DNA from 4 places in the Streptomyces sp. NPDC058284 genome. Region 3 is predicted to be linked to each of the others. Evidence: riboswitches for the same ligand, from Rfam matches in the RefSeq annotation. Region 3 holds a riboswitch; each other region holds the start of a gene.
The links. Region 3 has a riboswitch for cobalamin ahead of ACFVYR_RS12555 (prenyltransferase/squalene oxidase repeat-containing protein). Riboswitches for the same ligand answer to the same signal wherever they lie in the genome.
Positions count from the first base shown of each region.

Region 1: linked by a shared signal. The riboswitch ahead of ACFVYR_RS06655 (ribonucleoside-diphosphate reductase subunit alpha) and the one ahead of ACFVYR_RS12555 (prenyltransferase/squalene oxidase repeat-containing protein) in region 3 are both predicted to bind cobalamin.
Region 2: linked by a shared signal. The riboswitch ahead of ACFVYR_RS13280 (ABC transporter substrate-binding protein) and the one ahead of ACFVYR_RS12555 (prenyltransferase/squalene oxidase repeat-containing protein) in region 3 are both predicted to bind cobalamin.
Region 4: linked by a shared signal. The riboswitch ahead of cobN (cobaltochelatase subunit CobN) and the one ahead of ACFVYR_RS12555 (prenyltransferase/squalene oxidase repeat-containing protein) in region 3 are both predicted to bind cobalamin.

Region 1 covers NZ_JBHVYE010000003.1:148,180-153,898, reverse strand. The annotation lists gene ACFVYR_RS06670 (DUF3311 domain-containing protein) at 1-130, shown strand, start outside; gene mctP (monocarboxylate uptake permease MctP) at 157-1,770, shown strand; gene ACFVYR_RS06660 (GNAT family N-acetyltransferase) at 1,876-2,394, shown strand; cobalamin riboswitch at 2,449-2,579, shown strand; gene ACFVYR_RS06655 (ribonucleoside-diphosphate reductase subunit alpha) at 2,710-5,118, shown strand; gene ACFVYR_RS06650 (ribonucleotide-diphosphate reductase subunit beta) at 5,118-5,719, shown strand, end outside.
Region 2 covers NZ_JBHVYE010000007.1:241,364-247,082, reverse strand. The annotation lists gene ACFVYR_RS13285 (FecCD family ABC transporter permease) at 1-843, opposite strand, end outside; gene ACFVYR_RS13280 (ABC transporter substrate-binding protein) at 891-1,955, opposite strand; cobalamin riboswitch at 2,021-2,206, opposite strand; gene ACFVYR_RS13275 (VOC family protein) at 2,225-2,602, opposite strand; gene ACFVYR_RS13270 (helix-turn-helix domain-containing protein) at 2,752-3,633, opposite strand; gene ACFVYR_RS13265 (haloacid dehalogenase-like hydrolase) at 3,867-4,997, shown strand; gene ACFVYR_RS13260 (asparaginase) at 4,994-5,719, opposite strand, start outside.
Region 3 covers NZ_JBHVYE010000007.1:76,974-82,692, reverse strand. The annotation lists gene ACFVYR_RS12565 (aldehyde dehydrogenase) at 1-1,348, opposite strand, end outside; gene ACFVYR_RS12560 (MBL fold metallo-hydrolase) at 1,605-2,675, shown strand; cobalamin riboswitch at 2,695-2,828, shown strand; gene ACFVYR_RS12555 (prenyltransferase/squalene oxidase repeat-containing protein) at 2,952-4,184, shown strand; gene ACFVYR_RS12550 (SCO2322 family protein) at 4,181-4,837, shown strand; gene ACFVYR_RS12545 (energy-coupling factor transporter transmembrane component T) at 4,862-5,719, shown strand, end outside.
Region 4 covers NZ_JBHVYE010000051.1:1,925-7,643, reverse strand. The annotation lists gene cobN (cobaltochelatase subunit CobN) at 1-2,494, opposite strand, end outside; cobalamin riboswitch at 2,532-2,651, opposite strand; gene ACFVYR_RS36900 (cobalamin biosynthesis protein CobG) at 2,772-4,295, shown strand; gene ACFVYR_RS36895 (precorrin-8X methylmutase) at 4,292-4,933, shown strand; gene ACFVYR_RS36890 (precorrin-2 C(20)-methyltransferase) at 5,083-5,719, shown strand, end outside.

The DNA of each region.
Region 1 (5,719 bases), on a different contig from region 3:
GTTCTTCTACTGGTACCAGATGCTGTGGGTGCTCATCTCCACGGCGCTGACGATGATCGCGTACAAGCTGTGGCAGCGTGACCAGCGCGCCCGCAAGGCCGAAGCGGCCCAGAGGGGTGCCGGACTGTGACCACACTCGCATCGGGGACCGGCGGCGTGAACGGCGTCGCCCTCGCCGTCTTCATCTTCTTCTTCGTCGCCGTCACGGCGATGGGCTTCCTGGCCGCGCGCTGGCGCAAGGCCGAGACCGAGAGCCTGGACGAATGGGGCCTCGGCGGTCGCTCGTTCGGCACCTGGGTCACCTGGTTCCTGCTCGGCGGCGACCTCTACACGGCGTACACGTTCGTGGCCGTCCCCGCGGCGATCTACGCGGCGGGCGCGGCCGGCTTCTTCGCGGTGCCGTACACGATCCTCGTCTATCCGCTGATCTTCACCTTCCTGCCGCGGCTCTGGTCCGTCTCGCACAAGCACGGATACGTGACCACCTCGGACTTCGTGCGCGGACGCTTCGGCTCCAAGGGGCTCTCGCTGGCCGTCGCGGTCACCGGCATCCTCGCCACGATGCCGTACATCGCGCTCCAACTGGTCGGCATCCAGGCCGTGCTCGACGTCATGGGCGTCGGCGGCGGCCCGGACACCAACTGGTTCATCAAGGACCTGCCGCTGCTCATCGCCTTCGCGGTGCTCGCCGCGTACACCTACTCGTCCGGCCTGCGCGCGCCCGCGCTGATCGCGTTCGTGAAGGACGGGCTGATCTACCTCGTCATCGCCGTCGCGATCATCTACATCCCGATCAAGCTGGGCGGCTTCGACGAGATCTTCCAGGCGGCGGGCGAGAAGTTCTCGAAGGCCAACGAGGCGGCGGGCAAGCCCGTCGCGGGCCTCGCGCCCGGCCGGGGCGGTCAGTGGACCTACGCCACGCTCGCGCTCGGCTCCGCGCTCGCCCTGTTCATGTACCCGCACTCGATCACCGCGACGCTCTCCTCCAAGAGCCGCGACGTCATCCGCCGCAACACCACGATCCTGCCGCTCTACTCGCTGATGCTAGGCCTGCTGGCGCTGCTCGGGTTCATGGCGATCGCGGCCGGGGTCAAGGTCGAGAACGGCCAGCTGGCCATCCCGCAGCTGTTCGAGAACATGTTCCCCGACTGGTTCACCGGCGTCGCCTTCGCCGCCATCGGCATCGGCGCGCTCGTGCCTGCGGCGATCATGTCGATCGCGGCCGCGAACCTCTTCACCAGGAACATCTACAAGGACTTCCTCAAGCCGGACGCGACTCCCGAGCAGGAGACCAGGGTCTCCAAGCTGGTCTCGCTGCTCGTGAAGGTGGGCGCGCTCGTCTTCGTCCTCACGATGGACAAAACGGTCGCGATCAACTTCCAGCTGCTCGGCGGCATCTGGATCCTGCAGACGATGCCCGCGCTGGTCGGCGGCCTGTTCACCCGGTGGTTCCACCGCTGGGCGCTGCTCGCCGGCTGGGCGGTCGGCATGGTGTACGGAACGCTCGCGGCGTACGGCGTCGCCTCGCCGACCCAGAAGCACTTCGGCGGCTCGTCCGACGAGATCCCCGGCATCGGCGAGATCGGCTACATCGGCCTGACCGCGTTCATCCTGAATGTGGTCGTGACCGTGGTCCTCACCTTCGTCCTGAAGGCGCTGAAGGCCCCCGACGGCATCGACGAGACCTCCCCGGAGGACTACACGGCGGACGCGGGCGACCCCGGCGTCGTCCAGGAGCTGCCGAAGGCGACCGCGGGCGCCGGGCACTGAGAGCCTGTCCTTGAACCCGACGCTCAACACCGTTCCCCGCAAGTGACGTTGGGCCGCCGGAAAACCGGCGGCCCTTTGTCGTACCCGTGTTGCACACTGCGCCCCATGGACATCACCATCAGGCGGGCACACCCCGCGGAGCACGAGGCGCTGGGCGATCTCACCGCGCGGGCCTACCTCGACGACGGACATCTGGACCACGGAGCGGAGGACCGCTATCTGGCCGTGCTGCGGGACGTGGCGGGGCGCGCGGCGCACGCCGAGATCCTGGTGGCCGTGGCGGACGACGCGGCCTCCCGCGAGCTGCTCGGCGGCGTGACCTTCGTGCCGTCCGGCGGCCCCATGGCCGACATCGCGCGGGACGGCGAGACGGAGATCCGCATGCTGGCGGTCTCGCCCGCGGCGCGCGGCCGCGGTGTCGGCGAACTCCTGGTGCGGGACTGCGTCCAGCGGTCCAGGGACGCGGGCCGCGACCGGCTCGTGCTGTCCTCCTCGCCCACCATGCGCACCGCCCACCGGCTCTATGAACGTCTCGGCTTCATACGCACCCCGGAGCGCGACTGGTACCCGATCCCGGGCCTGCCGCTGCTCACCTACGCGCTGGAACTCCCGACCGCACCTTAGACCCTGCCTATGCGAGCCGACACAAGATGTGGGCCTGCTTCAGAAGCACGGCACAAGATGTATGCTCATGCTCGCTGTCGCCGCAGGGGAATCCGGTGCAAGTCCGGAACTGTCCCGCAACGGTGTACGTGTACGCATTTGTCGTACCCGGAGTCCGAAGACCTGCCGGCAGTGCACCCGTGCCGTCCGGCCCGGGTGCCGACCGTCCGGGCCTCGTGGAATGGGCCGGTGGACGCGGTACGCCACCCTGCCCGGGTGCGCCCGTGTGTGCCGTCCTCTCCCCCAGGCCCAGAGCCGAGCGAGGGAGAGCTCCACGTGACCATCGCGCCTGCCGAACCTGCGTCAGCGCTGTCACCACAGCCCACCGACAGCACTGTGGGTACCGACGCGCCAGGGACCGCGCTGCTGCGCACCCTGACCGACCTCACCGCCGATCTCCCCGACGCCGACGCCGGCCGGGTGGCCGCCGCCGCGCTGCGCGGCCGCTCCACCCGGGCCGACGTGGCCGAGCTCAGGGAGCTCGCGACCGAGGCGGCCGCGGGGCTCATCTCCGAGGACCCGGCGTACTCCAAGCTCGCGGCCAGGCTCCTGTCGATCGGCATCCGCGAGGAAGCCGCTACCCAGGGCGTGCGCTCCTTCACCGAGTCGATCGCGGTCGGCCACCGCGAGGGCCTGATCGCCGACCGCACGGCGTCCTTCGTCACCGAACACGCGGCCCGGCTCGACGCGCTCGTGGAGAGCGCGCTCGCGGACGGCGCCGACTTCCGCTTCGGCTACTTCGGCCTGCGCACGCTGCACAGCCGCTACCTGCTGCGCCACCCGATCACCCGGCAGGTCATCGAGACGCCGCAGCACTTCATGCTGCGCGTCGCCAGCGGGCTCGCGGAGGACTCCAGCGTCCGGGCCGTGGACGAGGTCGCCGCGCTGTACGGCCTGATGAGCCGCCTGGACTACCTGCCGTCCTCCCCCACGCTCTTCAACTCCGGCACCCGCCACCCGCAGATGTCCTCCTGCTACCTCCTCGACTCGCCCCTGGACGAGCTCGACTCCATCTACGACCGCTACCACCAGGTCGCGCGGCTCTCCAAGCACGCGGGGGGCATCGGCCTCTCGTACTCCCGCATCCGCTCCCGCGGCTCGCTGATCCGCGGCACGAACGGGCACTCCAACGGCATCGTGCCGTTCCTCAAGACGCTGGACGCCTCGGTCGCCGCGGTGAACCAGGGCGGACGCCGCAAGGGCGCCGCCGCGGTCTACCTGGAGACCTGGCACTCCGACGTCGAGGAGTTCCTGGAGCTTCGCGACAACACCGGTGAGGACGCGCGCCGCACCCACAACCTCAACCTCGCGCACTGGATCCCCGACGAGTTCATGCGCCGGGTCGCCGCCGACCGGGACTGGTCGCTGTTCTCGCCCTCCGACGTGCCCGACCTCGTCGACCTGTGGGGCGAGGAGTTCGACGCCGCCTACCGCGCGGCGGAGGCCGCCGGGCTCGCGAAGAAGACCCTGCCCGCGCGGGAGCTGTACGGCCGCATGATGCGCACCCTCGCGCAGACCGGCAACGGCTGGCTGACCTTCAAGGACGCCGCCAACCGCACCGCGAACCAGACCGCCGAGCCCGGTCACACCGTGCACTCCTCCAACCTCTGCACCGAGATCCTGGAGGTGACGGACGACGGCGAGACGGCCGTCTGCAACCTCGGCTCGGTGAACCTCGGCGCGTTCGTCGACCCGGCCGCGCAGGACATCGACTGGGAGCGGCTCGACGCCACCGTCCGCACCGCCGTCACCTTCCTCGACCGCGTCGTCGACATCAACTTCTACCCGACCGAGCAGGCCGGGCGCTCCAACGCCAAGTGGCGCCCGGTGGGCCTCGGCGCGATGGGCCTCCAGGACGTCTTCTTCCAGCTGAAGCTGCCCTTCGACTCCCCCAAGGCGCGCGCCCTGTCGACCCGGATCGCCGAGCGCATCATGCTTGCCGCGTACGAGGCCTCCGCCGACCTCGCCCAGCGCAGTGGCCCGCTCCCCGCCTGGGAGAAGACCCGCACCGCGCGCGGTGTCCTGCACCCCGACCACTACGACGTGGAACTCACCTGGCCGGAGCGCTGGGCGGCGCTGCGCGAACGCATCGCCACGACCGGCATGCGCAACTCGCTCCTGCTCGCCATCGCGCCGACCGCCACCATCGCGTCCATCGCGGGCGTCTACGAGTGCATCGAGCCGCAGGTCTCCAACCTCTTCAAGCGCGAGACGCTGTCCGGCGAGTTCCTCCAGGTCAACGCCTACCTGGTGGATGAGCTGAAGCGGCTCGGTGGCTGGGACGCGCAGACCCGCGAGGCGCTGCGCGAGGCCAACGGCTCGGTGCAGGGCTTCGACTGGATCCCCGCCGAGGTGCGTGAGCTGTACCGCACCGCGTGGGAGATCCCGCAGCGCGGCCTGATCGACATGGCCGCCGCGCGCACCCCGTTCCTGGACCAGGCGCAGTCGCTGAACCTGTTCCTGGAGACGCCGACCATCGGCAAGCTCTCCTCGATGTACGCGTACGCCTGGCAGCAGGGCCTGAAGACCACGTACTACCTGCGTTCGCGCCCCGCGACGCGCATCGCCCGCGCGGCAGGCGGGCCGAACGCCGCGAGCGCCACCCCCGTCCCCCAGCAGGCGGCCGACCCCGACGCCGTCGCCTGCTCCCTGGAAAACCCCGAGTCCTGCGAGGCCTGCCAGTAATGAGCACCACGACCAACAGCGAGAAGAACCTCCTGGACCCGGGCTTCGAGCTGACCCTGCGCCCCATGCGCTACCCGGACTTCTACGAGCGGTACCGGGACGCGATCAAGAACACCTGGACCGTCGAGGAGGTCGACCTCCACTCCGACGTCGCCGACCTCGCCAAGCTCTCGCCCGGCGAGCAGCACATGATCGGCCGCCTGGTCGCGTTCTTCGCGACCGGTGACTCGATCGTCTCGAACAACCTGGTCCTCACGCTCTACAAGCACATCAACTCCCCCGAGGCCCGGCTCTACCTGAGCCGCCAGCTCTTCGAGGAGGCCGTGCACGTCCAGTTCTATCTGACGCTGCTCGACACCTATCTGCCCGATCCGGAGGACCGCGCGGCGGCCTTCGACGCGGTCGAGGAGATCCCCTCCATCCGCGAGAAGGCCCAGTTCTGCTTCAAGTGGATGGACTCGGTCGACCAGCTCGACCGCCTGGAGTCCCTGGCCGACCGGCGCCGCTTCCTGCTCAACCTGATCTGCTTCGCTGCGTGCATCGAGGGCCTGTTCTTCTACGGCGCCTTCGCCTACGTCTACTGGTTCCGCAGCCGCGGCCT
Region 2 (5,719 bases), 160 kb from region 3:
GACGCCCAGCGCCGCCGCTGCCTCCTGGCCGAACGCGAACGCGTCGAGCGTGCGGGCGTGGCCGAGGCAGACGAGCAGCGCCACCGCGAGCACCCCGGCGCACAGCCACACGTCCGTCCAGCCGATTCCGCTGAGCGAGCCGAGGAGCCAGAACAGCACGCCGCGGGTGGTCTCGGCGTCGCCCGCCGTGAGGACGACGAACGAGGTCAGCGCGGAGAAGAGCTGCATGGCAGCGACGCCGGACAGCACGACCCGGTCCGTGGTGTCGCCCAGGGTGTGACTCAGGAGCAGCACCAGCGCGAACGAGCAGAGCGCCCCGGCGAACGCGCCCGCCGACACCGACACCGCTCCCCCGCCGACGCCGAGCACGACGACCGCGACTGCTCCGGTGGACGCGCCGGACGACACCCCGAGCACGAAGGGGTCGGCGAGCGGGTTGCGGAGCAGCGACTGCATCACGGCGCCGCAGACCGCGAGGCCCGCGCCGCAGACCGCGGCGAGCAGCGTGCGCGGCATCCGCAGGTTCCAGACGATGCCGTCCCTGATCGGGGTGAGCGGGGTCTCGCCCCAGCCGAGGTGGGCGGCGACGGTCGACCATACGTCGGGCACGGAGATGTCGGCGGGGCCGATGGTGACGGCCACGGACACGGAGAGGACGAGCGCGGCGAGACCGGCCAGGCAGAGCAGGGCCAGGCGCAAGCCCCCGCGCAGTCCCACGCGCAGGCCCGGGTGCGGGCCCGGGCGCGGGCCGTGCAGGGGTTCCGGGTGTACGGCGCCGGGTGCGGGCCCCTCCGTGCCGGTGCCCGTGTCCGTACTGATGTCCGTGCCCGTGCCGGTACCGATCCCCGTTCCCGCGGCCGTACTCCCGCCCCCGCCCTCCGCCGCCTGCGTCACTTGCGGAGTCCGAACTTCCGCAGCGCGGCCGCGACCTGTTCGATGCCGTCGACCGTGCGGATCGTGGGGTTCATGGCCTGGCCGCTGAGTAGCACGTACCGCTTCTTCTTCACGGCGGTCAGGTTCTTCGTCGCCGGGTTCGTCTCCAGGAACCTGATCTTCGCCGCGGCGCTCTCCGCGGACTGGGACTTGCGCGTGAGGTCGCCGAGGACGATGGCGTCGGGGTCCCGGTCGGCGACGGTCTCCCAGTTGATCTGGGGCCACTCCTCACGGGTGTCGTCGAAGACGTTCTTGGCGCCGAGTTCGCGGGTGATGATGCCGGGGGCGCCGCAGCAGCCCGCCATGTACGGCGCGTCGGAGTTGGCGAACCAGTACATGAGGCGGGTGTCCGAGGCGGCGGCCTTGTCGACGTGCCCGGTGGCCTTCGCGACCCGCCGCTTCAGTCCGGCGATCAGCTTCTCGCCGCGCTTCTCGACGTCGAAGACCTTCGCGAGGTCGCGGATCTCGCCGTAGACGCTGTCCATGGTGAGGGTCTTGACGCGCTTGCCGTCACCGTCGCCGTCGTCGTTGTCCTTGCCCGCGCAGTCGGTGGGCGAGACGTAGACGGGCACGCCCAGCTCGGTGAACTTCGTACGGTCGGCGACGCCGCCCTTGCCGACCGTGTAGAGGAAGGAGGCGCTGACGAAGTCCGGCTCCTTGGCGAGGACCTTCTCCAGCGACGGGTAGCGGTCGGCGAGCCGCTCCACCTTCGCGTTGTCCTTCGCCAGGTTCTTCAGGACCGGGTCGGTCCAGGTGCCGGTGCCGGCCATCCGGTCGGCGAGGCCGAGGGAGAGCAGGATCTCCGTGGACCCCTGGTCGAGGGAGACGGCCCGCCGGGGCGGCGCCTCGACCTTCGCCTCCTTGCCGCAGGAGGTGACCGTGACCGGATAGCCGTCGGCGCTCCCGCCCCCGGAGTGCGCGGCGTTGCGTGCGGAGCCGTCGCCGCACGCGGTGAGCGTGAGCAGACCGGCACAGAGGAGGGCGGCTGTACGGAGAGCGGCGGTACGGGCTGTCGAGGACACGTGATCCCTTGGGTCTCGCGGCTCATACGCGGAGCCTGGCCTGCGTCACGACCTCCGTCGCCCGGTGTGCGAGCGGAGGCGCCAGCAGGTCTTCGGACTCGGGATCGACCGGGCGGGGCGCCTTCCCGGGCGTCCGGAGACACCCAGTGGCCGTGGCCCCGCCCGTCCCCCTCACCGCTGCGCGTCAGTTCCGGATTTGCACCGGATTCCCTGGCCCAGGTGTGGGTTTGACTGGCTTGCGCAAGTTATCACGCACCTGTCACCCGCCCTCACGTGGTCGGTGCGGGCCTCGGCTCGCCTCGGTAGGTGCCGAACGACCAGCGGTTTCCCTCCGGGTCCTCGATGCCGAACTCGCGGCTGCCGTAGGGCTTGTCCTCGATCTCGGCGGTGATCTTCACGCCCGCCCCGGTGAGGCGCCGGTACAGGTCGTCCACCCGGGCCGTGACGACGTAGGCGCCCCCGGTGCCGGGTTTGCCGCAGGTGGCCGCGGCCTCCGGGTCGTACGAGCCGAGCATGATGCCGCCGCCCTCGGGCCAGTCGAGCTGGGCGTGGGCGACGCGGCCCCCGTCCTCGTACACGGCGGTGCGCAGGAAGCCGACGGTGTCGACGAGGAAGTCGATCAGCGCGGGGGCGTCCTGGGCCTGCACGCCCGGCCAGACGGCGGGAGGGGGTGTGGTGAGGCGGTCACCCTCGGCGGCACCCGGCGCGGGGTTCGGCGCGGGGTTCGGGGCCGGTGTGAGGTCCGGCTTCGGGGCCGGCGTGACGTTCGGGTTCGAGCTCGGGTTCGGTGTGGTGTTCATGGCTTCGAGTCTTCGCCCGTACCGTGCGCCCCGGCTTGGATATTCCGGCACTCTTCGGCCAGCCAGCGGGTGGGACTCACTCCGGTGTACTGCCGGAAGTCACGGACGAGGTGGGAGTGGTCGTAGTAGCCGGTGCCGGCCGCGACCCGGGCGAGGTCCGGGGGTCCGCCCGCCGCGACGGCGCGGGTCACGACGGCCTTGGCGTGCTGGAAGCGCATCAGGCGTGCGGCCTGCTTCGGGCTCAGGCCCGTCTCGGCGCGGAACAGCGCGGTCAGCCTGCGTTCGCTCAGCGCGACGTGCCGGGACAGGCCGCCCAGAGTCCCCGCGCCGCGGTGCCGGGCCAGCCACGCCCAGGCCTCGGCGACCTCCGGGCGTACGGCTCCCATGGGGCGGTCGACGCAGGCGAGCCGCCGCAGGTACGCGGACAGGTGGGCGAAACGGTCCGTCCAGTCGTCCAGCTCACACAGCCGCTCGCGGACGTCGGCCGCGTGGTCGCCGAGCACGTCGGTGCCGCCGATGACCAGCTGACCGGTGAGTTCGGCGGCGGGCAGGCCGAGGAGCGCGCGGGCCGCGAGGGGATGCACGGCGAGCTGGATACCCGCCTCGTGCTCGGGCTGGACGACGTACGCGGGGCTCTGGTGCAGGCCGCCCACCACGATGTCGGTGCGCGCCGCGTCCGGTCCCGTCGCCCGGCCTGGGGAGTCGCCGGTGGTGATGGGCCCGTCGAGGGAGAAGATCACCGTCAGATACGGCGAGGGCAGGCCGCGGTGCAGGGCGGGGCGCTGTCCCGCGGTGCGGTAGCCGACCGCGGAGACGACCATGCCGTCGAGCGGGCCGTCGAGCCTCGGCACGGCCCGGACGAACTCACGGGAGCCCATGGGAACCAGTATGCGCGGTGGACCGGGCGGGTCGCGGCAGCTCCTGAAGGTTCCGGCAGCTCCGGGCGCCGTGCGGTCACGGCGCCCCCTCCCACTACCCCCCGTTCACCTTCCCCATGCCCCCGCTTCACGGTGACTTCGATCATGGGCAATGACCGCCGTGCCCCATAGCATTGCGCGCCGCTCCGGACGGGGCCGCGCATCGCTTCCAGGAACGGCAGGGACGTCACACCATGGCAGTACGGGCAAAGAGCAAGCTGGCCCTCATCGGCACCACGGGCGCGCTGGCCGCCGCCGTCCTCGCGGGCGGCGCGCTGTGGCCGACGGACGAGGCGAGCGCCGCCGGCACCTCCGCGGCCACCGCCCGCGAGCTGTCGCACTGGCCGAAGCCCGTCGCGAAGCAGCTCGGCGAGGTCATCGCGGAGAACGGCCACAAGGGCGCGTACGCGGTCTTCGACGCGGACAACACCACGTACCGCAACGACCTGGAGGAGTCCCTCCTCCCCTTCCTGGAGATGAAGGGCGTCCTGACCCGCGAGACCATGGACCCGTCCCTGAAGACCATCCCCTTCAAGGACACGGCCACGCACAAGGAGAGCCTCTACAGCTACTACAACCGGCTGTGCGAGGTGGACGACCAGGTCTGCTACCCGTGGGCCGCGCAGATCTTCTCCGGCTTCACGCTGAAGGAGCTCAAGGGGTACGTCGACGAGCTCCTGGCGTACAAGAAGCCGATCCCCGCCGAGTACTTCGAGGACGGGAAACCGACGAAGACCGAGGTGAAGCCGCCGGAGTTCTCGCGGGGCATGCGGCAGCTCTACAGGACGCTGCGCCACCACGGCATCGACGTGTACGTGGTGAGCGCGGCCAGTGAGGACCTGGTGCGCATGGTCCTCGCCGACCCCAAGTACGGCTACGGCGTGAAGCCGCAGAACGTCATCGGCGTCGCCCAGCAGCTCAAGGACCGCAGGACCGGTGACGTCACCAGCTCCCGCAAGGAGATCGCCGAGGGCCGCTTCGGCGGGAAGGACCGCGCGAAGCTCGCGAAGCGCGAGCTGACGCCGCACCTGTGGGCGCCGCTGACCTGGTACGAGGGCAAGCCCGCCGCGATCAACACCTACATCGACGAGTGGAAGAAGCCGATCCTCGCCGCCGGTGACACCCCGGTGAGCGACGGCCCGATGCTGTTCCACTCCGCCGACGTGGACCACGGCGGCGTGCGGGTCTGGGTCAACCGCAAGGACTCGTACATGAAGCAGCTCGACGGGATGAAGAAGAAGAACGCCGCGCGGCAGCGCGAGCTCGGCCAGAAGGTGACCGCCGACAAGCGGTGGCTGACGGTCACCCCGGACCAGATCGGCTAGGCAGTCAACTCGCGGAAGGCGTCGGCCACTTGCGCCCGGCCGGCGCCGTCCGCCAACAGGGCGTGCAGCAGGAGCCTGGCCTTCGGGGCGTCCAGCGGGCCCGCGGGGAGCAGGCCGCGCCCGAGCATGTCGTACTCGGAGCCCGGGCCCTTGTACGTCTCGCTGAGCAGCGGGCCCGCGCCCGTGCGGGAGGCGAGGACGACCGGGATGCGGGCGGCGAGCGCGGTCAGGGGTTCGACGAGCCAGGTGGGGACGTGGCCTGCGCCGAAGGCCGCCACGACCAGGCCGTCGAAGCGGGCGTCGACGGCTTCGAGGAGTTCGCCGCGGTCGCCGAGGGCGAGCGTGACCAGGGCGACGTTGGCGTTGCCGCGCAGGCTCAGGGGGCGGGCGACGGTGGGCCCTGCCGGGCGGAGCAGGACGCGGGGCCTGCCCTCGACGACCCTGCCGAGCGGGCCCGCGCCCGGTGACGCGAAGGTCGCGACGGACGTGGTGTGGGTCTTGCGGACGTGCCGCGCCGCGTGGATCTCGTCCGCGAGGACCGCGACGACGCCGAGCCCCGCGCAGGCGGGGTCCGCGGCGACGGCGACCGCGGCGGCCAGGTTCGCCGGGCCGTCGGCGCCCGGCAGGTCCGGACGGCGCATCGCACCGGTGACCACGACGGGGGTGCGGGGCGCGCAGGCGAGGTCGAGGAGGAAGGCGGTCTCCTCCAGGGTGTCGGTGCC
Region 3 (5,719 bases):
GGCCGAGCATGTCGAGGCTGAAGGTGTTCACGGAGTACGTTCCGGTGCGCACCTGCCGCGCGATGCCGATGCCCCGCTCGACGTCGCCGGTCCAGACACTGCCGCTGAGCCCGTAGTCGGAGTCGTTGGCGATCTTCACCGCCTCGCTCTCCTCGCCGTACGGCAGCAGGCAGATGACGGGGCCGAAGATCTCCTCTCGGGCGATCCGCATCGAGTTGTCGACGTCGCCGAAGAGCGTCGGCTCGACGTACCAGCCCCGGTCCATACCGGCCGGCCGGCCGCCGCCCGCGAGGATCTTCGCGCCCTCCTCCTGGCCGATGCGGATGTAGTCGAGGGAGCGCTGCTGCTGCCGCCGGGCGACGAGCGGGCCGAGTTCGGTGGCGGGGTCGAGGGGGTCGCCGACCTTGAGCGCACAGGCTGCGGCGGCGAAGGCCTCGGCGAACTCGTCGTAGCGGGTGCGCGGCACGAGGATGCGGGTCTGGGCCACGCACGCCTGGCCGTTGATCATCCAGGCGAACGGCGCGATGCCCGCGACCGCGGTCGCCGCGTCGGCGTCGGGGAGGACGACGGCGGCCGACTTGCCGCCGAGCTCCAGTGTCACGCGGGTCAGGTTGCGGGCGGCGACCTCCATGACGCGCTTGCCCGCGGCGACGGACCCGGTGAAGGAGACCTTGTCGACGTCCGGGTGCCCGACGAGGTACTCGCTCACCTCGCGGTCGGCGCAGATGATCGAGAGCACGCCTTCAGGCAGCCCCGCCTCGGCGGCGATCTCCGCGAGGATGTAGGAGTCGAGGGGCGCTTCCGGCGAGGTCTTGAGGACGACCGGGCAGCCGGCGAGCAGGGCGGGGGCGAGTTTGGCGGCGGCGGTGAACTGCGGGACGTTCCACGGCACGACGGCCGCGACGACGCCGACCGGTTCGCGCCGCACGAGCAGCTTGCCGAGGACGCCGTCCCGCTCCTCCTCGTAGGGGAAGTCGCGGGCGACGGTGATCGCCGCGTCCCACGCCATCATCGCGGAGAGGGCCTGCACCATCACGCTTGACGTGTAGGGCGTGCCGTTCTCGGAGCTGATGACGCGGGCGATCTCCTCGTGGCGTATCGCGAAGCCGTCCTTGATCCTCGATATGACCTCGATGCGCTCGTCCGGCGTCATCCGCGGCCACGGGCCGTGCTCGAAGGCCTTGCGGGCACCGGCGACGGCGCGGTCCACGTCGGCGGGGGCCGCGTGCGGCACGCGGGCGAAGACCTCTTCGGTGTGCGGGGAGACGACGTCGATGACACCCTTGCCGAGCGGGTCCACCAACTCCCCGCCGATGAACAGCTGTCCGTGTTCCACGAGCTCGGTCATGGCTGACTGCCTCCTGCGGGTCCCTGCGGGGCGTTTCCTGACACCGTTTCAGAACTGATGTTTCAGAACTGATACCAGTTCTAGTTGGAGGAGTCCACGCCCGAAAGCGCCAGAAGCGCCAGAAGCCCAGGAGGCTCCGGAAGACCCCGGGAGGCTCGCGGGAGCGCCAACCCGGCGGCTAAGAGGTGGACTTGGGCGACTATTGGAACTAGTTCTAGTTATAGTGGCGGGCATCAGCGACAGAGACGAGGCGCCCATGACGCGGGTGAGCGGCGGCACGCGGGCGAGCGGCCCACCGGTGATCGAGCACGGCGGCGGCGTCTGGAGCATCAAGGTCCCGATCCCCGACAACCCCCTCGGCTTCACCCTCGTCCACCTCCTGGACACCGACGCGGGCCCCGTCCTCGTCGACACCGGCTGGGACGACCCGGCGTCCTGGGAGACCCTCGCCGCCGGGCTCGTCGCCTGCGGCACCGCGGTCCAGGACGTGCACGGCGTCGTCATCACCCACCACCACCCCGACCACCACGGCCTGTCCGAAGCGGTCCGCGAGGCGTCGGGCGCGTGGATCGCGATGCACGAGGCGGACGCCTCCGTGGTGCGCCGCACCCGTGCCAACCCGCCCGAGCGCTGGTACGCCTACATGGCCGCGAAGCTCACCGCCGCGGGCGCCCCGGCCGGCCACGTCGCCCCCCTGGTGCGGGCCCGCGACGAGGGCCACCCCCGCGCACTGCCCGGCCTCGCCCCCGCCCTGCCCGACCTCGGCATCACCCCGGGCGAGCTGCTCGCCCTGCCGGGCCGCCGGGTACGCGCGATCTGGACCCCGGGACACACGCCGGGCCACGTCTGCCTGCACCTGGAGGAGGACCACCCGACGGGCCTGCGCGGCCACGGCCGGCTCTTCTCCGGGGACCATCTGCTGCCCGGCATCACGCCGCACATCGGCCTGTACGAGGACCCCGACGACGACACGGTGACCGACCCCCTCGGCGACTACCTCGACTCCCTGGAGCGGGTCGGCCGCCTCGCCCCCGCCGAGGTCCTCCCCGCCCACCAGCACGCCTTCACCGACGCCCCCGGCCGCGTACGTGAACTCCTCGCGCACCACGAGGAGCGCCTGACGAGCCTGCTCACCCTGCTCGCCGAGCCCCTCACCCCCTGGCAGATCGCCACCCGCATGGAGTGGAACAGGCCCTGGGCCGAGATCCCCTACGGCTCGCGCAACATCGCGGTCTCCGAAGCGGAGGCCCACGTACGCCGCCTGGTGAAGCTGGGGCGCGCGGAGGCGGTGGCAGGGAGCGATCCGCTCGCGTTCGTGGCGGTGTGACCCGAGGGGCCCGCGGACCGGCCGGTAGAGTGAGTGCGTCGTCCTCACGTCCGAGCAGGGGAAAGTCCGGTGCGAATCCGGCGCTGACCCGCAGCCGTAATCCGACCGCAGCGTCGGTGAGCCGGAATGCCCGGCGCGGAACGTGACCGGCTCGCTTCACCGGACCCTCCGGTGAGCGGCACCGTCGAGGTATACGGAGCCGGAGCCGCCGGAAGCCGTGCTGCCCGCACGGACCGCGCCGCCCCGCTCCCCGCAGGGAGAGGCATCCGCCCCATCATGAACGTTCGTCGCAGTGCGGCGGTCCTGGCCGCCGTCGCCGTGTTCGGCTCGGCCGCGGCACCGGCCGCCTTCGCGGAGAGCAGCTCCCCGTCGCCCTCGACCGCGCTCCCCTCGGGCCTCTACGGCAAGCAGGACCCCAAGTTCGACGGCGTCTTCCGCCAGTCGTACGCCCTGCTCGCCCAGCACACCCAGGACATCGAGCCGGCCGCGAAGGCCGTCGACTGGCTGACCGGGCAGCAGTGCGCGAGCGGCGGCTTCGCGGCGTACCGCGCGGACGCGAGCACGCCGTGCAACTCCAAGACCACGGTCGACAGCAACTCCACCGCCGCCGCCGTGCAGGCCCTCACCGCGCTCGGCGGCCAGGACAAGGCGGTGAAGAAGAGCGTCCAGTGGCTGAAGTCGGTGCAGAACAAGGACGGCGGCTGGGGCTACAACCCCGGCTTCCCCTCCGACGCGAACTCCACGGGGATCGTCGTCGGCGCGCTCGTCGCCGCCGGTGAGAACCCCGCGTCCGCCAAGTCCCAGGGCGGGAAGTCCCCCTACGACGCGCTGCCGAAGCTCGCCATGGACTGCGGCAAGGACGGCGGCGCCTTCGGCCTCGCCGACGCCAAGTCCGGCAAGGTCTCGCCGAACGCCGGCGCCACCGCGGCCGGTGTGCTCGGCAGCCTCGGCCGTGGCCTCGTCGTGGCGCCCGCGAAGAAGGCCACGTCCGGCGCCCCCAAGTGCGCGAAGCCGGACACGACGGCGCAGGCCGCGAGCAACGGCACCGGCTACCTCCTCGACACCCTCGGCAAGAACGAGGACCACCTGATGTCGTCGATGCCGGGCGTCGGCGACATGCCGGACGTCGGCGGCACCGCCGACGCCGTGGTCGCCCTCGCCGCCGCCGGACAGCAGGAGCAGGCCAAGAAGTCCGCGGTGTGGCTCACGGAGAACTCCGCGAAGTGGGCGAAGCAGTCGGGCCCCGCCGCCTACGCGAAGCTGATCTTCGCCGCGAACGCCGCGGGCCTGGACCCGCGCGACTTCGGCGGCGCCGACCTCGTCAAGCAGCTGAACGCCCAGGGCCCGCCCCCGCAGTCCGCCTCCGACCACGCCTCGGCGTCGGACAAGGACGAGAAGAAGGACGACGACGGCGGCGTCAGCGTCTGGTGGATCGTCGGCGTCGGCATGGTCGCCGGCATCGGCATCGGCTTCCTGTACAGCGGCAACCGCAAGAAGAAGCAGCCGTGACGGCAGGCCGTGGGCGGCTGCTGCTCGGGGTGCTCCTCGCCGCCGTCGTCGGCGTCCTCGTGGCCGCGCCCGCCCAGGCCGCCGGCTACCGCTACTGGTCGTTCTGGGAGCGGGACGGCGGGCAGTGGACGTACGCGAGCCAGGGCCCGGGCACCGCGCGCCCCGACGACGGTGACGTACAGGGCTTCCGCTTCGCGGTCTCCGAGGACTCCAAGGACGCGGCGAAGCCGCGCGGCGCAGCGGACTTCGAGGACATCTGCGCGGACACCCCGGCCGAGGACGGGCACAAGCGGGTCGCGCTGGTCGTCGACTTCGGCACGGCGGGCGACGCGCCCGGCGGTGAGCGCCCGCCGAAGCCGCGTACCGCCTGCGCCAGCGTCGCCGACGACGCCACCAGCGCGGAGGCCCTCGCCTCGGTCGCCGAACCGCTGCGCTACGACAGCAAGGCACTGCTCTGCGCCATCGACGGCTACCCGAAGTCGGGCTGCGGCGAGCAGGTCGCCGCAGACGGCAGCGACCGGCAGGAAACGACCGCGGCCCCGGACGGGGACGGGGACGACGGCGGTCCCTCCCTCGGCCTGATCACCGGGGTCGCCGCCGTCGCGCTGCTCGGCGCTGCCGCGGTCTGGCAGGCCCGCCGTCGCCGCGGCTGACGCGGCCGGACGACGGACAGCACGATGACGGACCACGGCAGCGGCGCGCCCGGCCCCCTGCGGCGCCGCCTCGCCCCCGAGGCGCACCGGAGCAACGCCCTGCACCCGGGCGCCTGGTGGGTGTGGGCCATCGGCCTCGGCACCGCCGCGTCCCGCACCACCAATCCGCTCCTGATCGGGCTGCTGATCGGCGTCGCGGGCTATGTGGTGGCGGCGCGCCGGACGTCGGCGCCGTGGGCGAAGTCGTACGGCGCGTTCGTGAAGCTGGGGCTCATCGTCATCGCGATCCGGCTGCTCTTCGCGGTCGTGCTCGGCTCGCCGATCCCCGGCACGCACACCGTCGTCACGCTGCCGGAGGTGCCGCTGCCCGACTGGGCCAAGGGCGTGCGCATCGGCGGCCGGGTCACGGCCGAGGGCCTGGCCTTCGCGCTCTACGACGGCATCCGCCTGGCCGGTCTGCTGATCTGTGTCGGCGCCGCCAACGCGCTGGCCAGCCCAGCGCGGCTGCTCAAGTCACTGCCGGGCGCGCTGTACGAGGTGGGGGTCGCCGTCGTCGTGGCGATGACCTTCGCGCCGAACCTCGTCACCGACGTGCAGCGGCTCCGGGCCGCCCGACGGCTCCGCGGGCGCCCCGACCGCGGAATGCGCGGGCTGCTCCAGGTCGGGCTTCCGGTCCTGGAGGGCGCCCTCGAACGGTCGGTCGCGCTGGCCGCGGCGATGGACGCGCGGGGCTTCGGGCGCACGGTCCCGGTCCCCGCCGGGGTGCGCAGGGTCACGGCCGCGCTGACGCTCGGCGGCCTGATGGGCGTCTGCGTGGGAACGTACGGACTGCTCACCGCGGAGGGCACCGCCTACGGCCTGACCGTCCTGTTTGCCGGACTG
Region 4 (5,719 bases), on a different contig from region 3:
CCAGCGCCTGACCCGTCTCCCACGCGAGGCGGGAGGGGACGGCCTTCGGGTCGACCGAGTAGAAGTTGCGGCCGGTCGGCAGGACGTTGACCAGGCCGCGCAGCGGGGAGCCCGAGGGGCCCGCCGGGACGAAGCCGCCGTTCAGGGCGTGCACCGAGTGGTCGAGCTCGGCGGTGGTGGCCGCGAGGCGCGGGACCACCTCGCGGGCCGCGAACTCCAGCACGGCGGCGACCTGCTCGCCCTCGTCGCGCGGGATCGCCGCGAGGTCCCAGTCGGCGTCGTCCATCGCCTGGACCAGCGCGCGGGCCCGTTCCTCGGCCGCGTCGGCGCTCACCCGCGTCGCCGCGGACTCGTCGAGACCGAGGGCCTCGCGCAGACCGGGCAGCGCGGTCGTGCCGCCCCAGATCTGGCGGGCCCGCAGGATCGCGAGGACGAGGTTGACGCGGTCGGCGCCGGCCGGGGCGCTGCCGAGCACATGCAGACCGTCGCGGATCTGCATGTCCTTGATCTCGCAGAGCCAGCCGTCGACGTGCAGCAGGAAGTCGTCGAATCCGTCGTCGTCCGGACGGTCCTCGAGGCCCAGGTCGTGGTCGAGCTTGGCGGCCTGGATGAGCGTCCAGATCTGCGCGCGGATCGCGGGCAGCTTCGCCGGGTCCATGGAGCTGATCTGGGCGTACTCGTCGAGGAGCTGCTCCAGGCGCGCGATGTCGCCGTAGGAGTCGGCGCGCGCCATCGGCGGCACCAGGTGGTCGATGAGCGTGGCGTGCACGCGGCGCTTGGCCTGGGTGCCCTCGCCCGGGTCGTTGACCAGGAAGGGGTAGATCAGGGGCAGGTCGCCGAGCGCGGCGTCGGGGCCGCAGGCCGCGGAGAGGCCCGCGTTCTTGCCCGGCAGCCACTCCAGGTTGCCGTGCTTGCCGAGGTGGATCATCGCGTCGGCGCCGAAACCGCCGTCGGCGGCGGGCGCGGCGATCCAGCGGTAGGCCGCCAGGTAGTGGTGCGAGGGCGGCAGATCGGGGTCGTGGTAGATCGCGATCGGGTTCTCGCCGAAGCCGCGCGGCGGCTGGATGAGGATGAGGAGGTTCCCGCGGCGCAGGGCGGCGAGCACGATGTCGCCCTCCGGGTCGCCGCCGTTGCCCACGCGCGAGCGGTCGAGGAACATCTCGCCGGGCGGCGGACCCCAGTGGCCCTCGACGGACTCGCGCAGCTCGGCGGGGAGCGTCGCGTACCACCGCTTGTAGTCGGCGGCGGGGATGCGGACCGGGTTGGCGGCGAGCTGCTCCTCGGTCAGCCACTCCTGGTCGTGGCCGCCCGCGTCGATGAGCGCGCGGATCAGCTCGTCGCCGTCACCGGAGACCAGGCCGGGGATGTCGGCCTCGGGGCCGAAGTCGTACCCCTCGGCGCGCAGCCGGCGCAGGAGCGCCACGGCGGACGCGGGGGTGTCGAGGCCGACCGCGTTGCCGATGCGGGAGTGCTTCGTCGGGTACGCGGAGAGCACCAGGGCCAGGCGCTTGTCGGCGGCCGGGATGTGCTTCAGACGCGCGTGCCGCACGGCGATCCCGGCGACGCGGGCCGCGCGCTCGGCGTCCGCCACGTATGCGGGGAGCCCGTCCTCGTCGATCTCCTTGAAGGAGAAGGGCACCGTGATGAGGCGGCCGTCGAACTCCGGGACGGCGATCTGGCTCGCGGCGTCCAGCGGCGACACGCCCTCGTCGTTGTCCTGCCAGGCCGAGCGCGACCCGGTCAGGCAGAGCGCCTGGAGGATCGGCACGTCGAGGCCGGTCAGCGCGCCCGCGTCCCACGACTCGTCGTCGCCGCCCGCCGACGCCTGCGCGGGCTTGGTGCCGCCCGCCGCGAGGACCGTCGTCACGATGGCGTCGGCGGCCCGCAGCTCGTCGATCAGCTCCGGCTCGGGGGCGCGCAGCGAAGCCACGTACAGCGGCATCGGGCGGGCGCCCGCGTCCTCGATGGCGCTGCACAGGTCGTCGACGAACGCGGTGTTGCCGCTCATGTGGTGGGCGCGGTAGTAGAGCACCGCCACCGTCGGCCCCTCGACGGGTCGCGCGGTGCGCTCCAGCGGGCCCCAGGACGGCGCGGGCGCGGGCGGCTCGAAACCGTGGCCGGTGAGCAGCACGGTGTCGGAGAGGAAGCGGGCCAGCTGCTCCAGGTTGGCGGGGCCGCCGTGCGCGAGGTAGGCGTGCGCCTCGGCGGCGATGCCGATCGGCACGGTGGAGGAGGCCATCAGCTGGGCGTCGGGGGCCTGTTCACCGGTGAGCACGACGACCGGGAGGCCGGTGGCGATGAGCTGGTCCAGGCCGTCCTGCCAGGCGCGTACGCCGCCGAGGAGGCGTACGACGACGAGGTCGACGCCGTCGAGCAGGCCGGGAAGAGTGTCCAGGTCCAGGCGGGAGGGGTTGGCGAACCGGTAGTCGACCGGGCCTCCCGCCGCGCGGGCGCTGAGCAGGTCGGTGTCGGAGGTCGACAACAGCAGAAGCATGCGGGCGCAGGCCTTCCTCGGGGTGTCCGCGCCCCGGGTGGTCGTATGGACGGCAGGAGTTCCTGGCTCACCCCACGCGGGTGGGGCTCACAGTGGCGGGACCGCGCCGGATTCGCACCGGGCTTCCTCCCCAGGGTCCTGGTGGACCCACGCCGTCGCTGGCGTCGACGGACTAGGTAGCCCGCCGCCTGCATAGTAAGTCCTGCCCGCCGCGAGCGGTGCGGCCACCTGCCGGGACGGCCCGTCTCGGGAGGCGACCGGCCGGAACCGCGTGGGTATGCTCGCCGCCATGCCGCCCACCCGAGCTCCCTCCCCAGACCAGGGCGAATCCCTCATACGCGACCGGGGCGACGCCTGCCCCGGTGCCCTTCGCCTGCACCTCGCCGACGACGGCAGGCTCGCCCGACTCCGCCTGCCCGGCGGCCTTTTGACGGCCCGTCAGGCGACCGCGCTCGGAGTCGCGGCGGAGCGTCTCGCGGACGGGAACCTCAGCGTCACCTCGCGCGGCAACATCGAGCTGCGCGGCCTCGGCGAGGCGTGCGGCGGCGAACTCTCCCACCTGCTCGCGGACGCGGGCCTGCTGCCTTCCGAGCGGCACGAACGCGTGCGGAACGTGGTGGCATCGCCGCTCGCGGGAACCGACGGACTCGGCCACGCCGACGTGCAGTTGTGGGCCCGCGAGCTGGACGGACTCCTCTGCGCGGAGGAGTGGACGACCGCGCTCTCCGGCCGCTTCCTGTTCGCCCTGGACGACGGGCGCGGGGACGTGGCGGGCCTCGGCGCGGATGTGACCTTGATCGCAGAATCGGACGGGGCGGTGGGGGCGGACGGGACGGCAGGTGCGGGTCGCGCGGTGCGATCCGGTGGGGCGGTGCGCTCCGGTGGAACGGCCGTCGTACGCCTCGGGAGGCACGCCTTCCGGGTCGCAGGCGCCGACGCCCCCCGCGCCGCCCTCGCGGCGGCCCGCGCCTTCCTCGACGCCGCGCGCGAGGCGGGCAACGGGGCCTGGCGGGTACGGGAGCTTCCCGACGGGCAGCGGGTGGAGGTGGCGCGGGCGCTGACGCGGGCGGGGGTCGCGGCGGATCCGGTCGCGGTTCCGGGGATGCCTGTCGGCGCCCCGGAGTCGCCGGGCGCCGCCCCGGAGATGCCGGTCACGGCCCCGGAGATGCCGGTTGGTGCCCGGGAGATGCCGGTCGCTGCCCGGGGAATGTCCGTCGCCGCCCCACCCGTCCCCGGCGTCACGGGTCACGCCGTGGTCGTCAACGCACCCCTCGGCCGTGTCACCGCGGCCCAGTGGCGGGCCCTCCTCCCGCTGCCCGCCGACGAGCTGCGCGTCACCCCGTGGCGCGGCTTCGTGCTGCCCGGCTTCGCCGACGGAGCGGCGGCCCGCGAGCGCCTCGCCGCACTGGCCGAGGCCGGTTACGTCACCGCCCCCGGCTCGCCCTGGTCCGGCGTCGGCGCCTGCACCGGCCGCCCCGGCTGCGCCAAGTCGCTCGCCGACGTCCGCGCGGACGCCGTGCCGGGCCACGGCGGACTGCCCGTCCACTGGTCCGGCTGCGAGCGGCGGTGCGGGCACCCGCACGGCGACTGGGTCGACGTCCTCGCCATCGGCGACGGCCGCTACGAGGTGACGGTGCGCACCGGCGCCTCGGCGGTGCCCGTGACGGGCGACACCCTGGCCGGGACGGTCACCGCAGCACGTACGACTTCGACAAGCACCCCTTCCGCAAACAGCCCTTCCGCAAGCACCACCCCTTCCGCAAGCACCCCTTCCGCAAGCACTCCAACGGCCACGAGATGAGCGAGAGCACAGTGTTCGACTACGAGAAGGACGGCGCGGCGATCTACCGCGAGTCCTTTGCCACCATCCGGGCGGAGGCCGACCTCCAGGGCCTGCCCGCCGACGTCAGCCAGGTCGCGGTCCGGATGATCCACGCCTGCGGGATGGTCGACCTCGTGAAGGATCTCGCCCACAGCCCGCGGGTGATCGCGGACGCGCGCAAGGCCCTGCGCGACGGCGCGCCGATCCTGTGCGACGCGAACATGGTCGCGAGCGGCGTCACGCGCAAGCGGCTGCCCGCCGACAACGACGTGATCTGCACCCTCGCCGACCCGTCCGTGCCGGACCTCGCGGCGCGGCTCGGTACCACCCGCAGCGCCGCCGCACTCGAACTGTGGCGCGACCGCCTCGAAGGCTCCGTCGTCGCCATCGGCAACGCGCCCACCGCGCTCTTCCGCCTCCTGGAGATGATCGAGGAAGGCGCGCCGCGCCCGGCCGCCGTCCTCGGCATCCCGGTCGGCTTCGTCGGCGCCGCCGAGTCCAAGGACGCGCTGGCCGCCCACCACTCCGGTCTGGAGTACCTCGTCGTACGAGGGCGTCGTGGCGGCAGCGCGATGGCCGCGGCGGCGATCAACGCGATTGCGAGCGAGGCGGAGTGAACACCGAGACCGGAACCATCGAGACCGAAACCGCCGGGACCGAAACCGCCGGGACCGAAACCGCCGGGACCGAAACCGCCGGGACCGAAACCGCCGGGACCGAAACCGCCGGGACCGAAACCGCCGGGGCCGGAGCCACCGGGGGACAGCTGTACGGGGTCGGCCTCGGCCCCGGCGATCCCTCCCTGATGACCCTGCGCGCCGTCGAGGTGATCGCGGCGGCCGACGTCGTCGCGTACCACTCGGCCCGGCACGGCCGTTCCATCGCCCGCTCGATCGCGGCGAAGCACATCCGCGCCGACCACATCGAGGAAGCGCTGGTCTACCCCGTCACCACGGAGCACACCGACCACCCCGGCGGCTACCGCGGCGCGCTCGACGCCTTCTACGAGGAGGCCGCGGCCCGCCTCGCCGTCCACCTCGACGCGGGCCGCACGGTCGCCGTCCTCGCCGAGGGCGACCCGCTCTTCTACGGCTCGTACCAGCACATGCACAAGCGCCTCGCGCACCGCTACCCGACCGAGGTGATCCCCGGCGTCACCTCGGTGAGCGCGGCGGCGGCCCGCCTCGGGGAGCCGCTTGTGGAGGCCGAGGAGGTCCTCACCGTCCTGCCCGGCACGCTCCCCGAGGAGGAGCTGGCCGCGCGCCTCGCGGCGACGGACTCGGCGGTCGTCATGAAGCTTGGCCGCACGTTCGGCAAGGTGCGCGGCGCCCTGGAGAGCGCGGGCCGCCTCGACGAGGCCCGCTACGTCGAGCGGGCCACCATGGCGGGCGAGCGCACCGGCA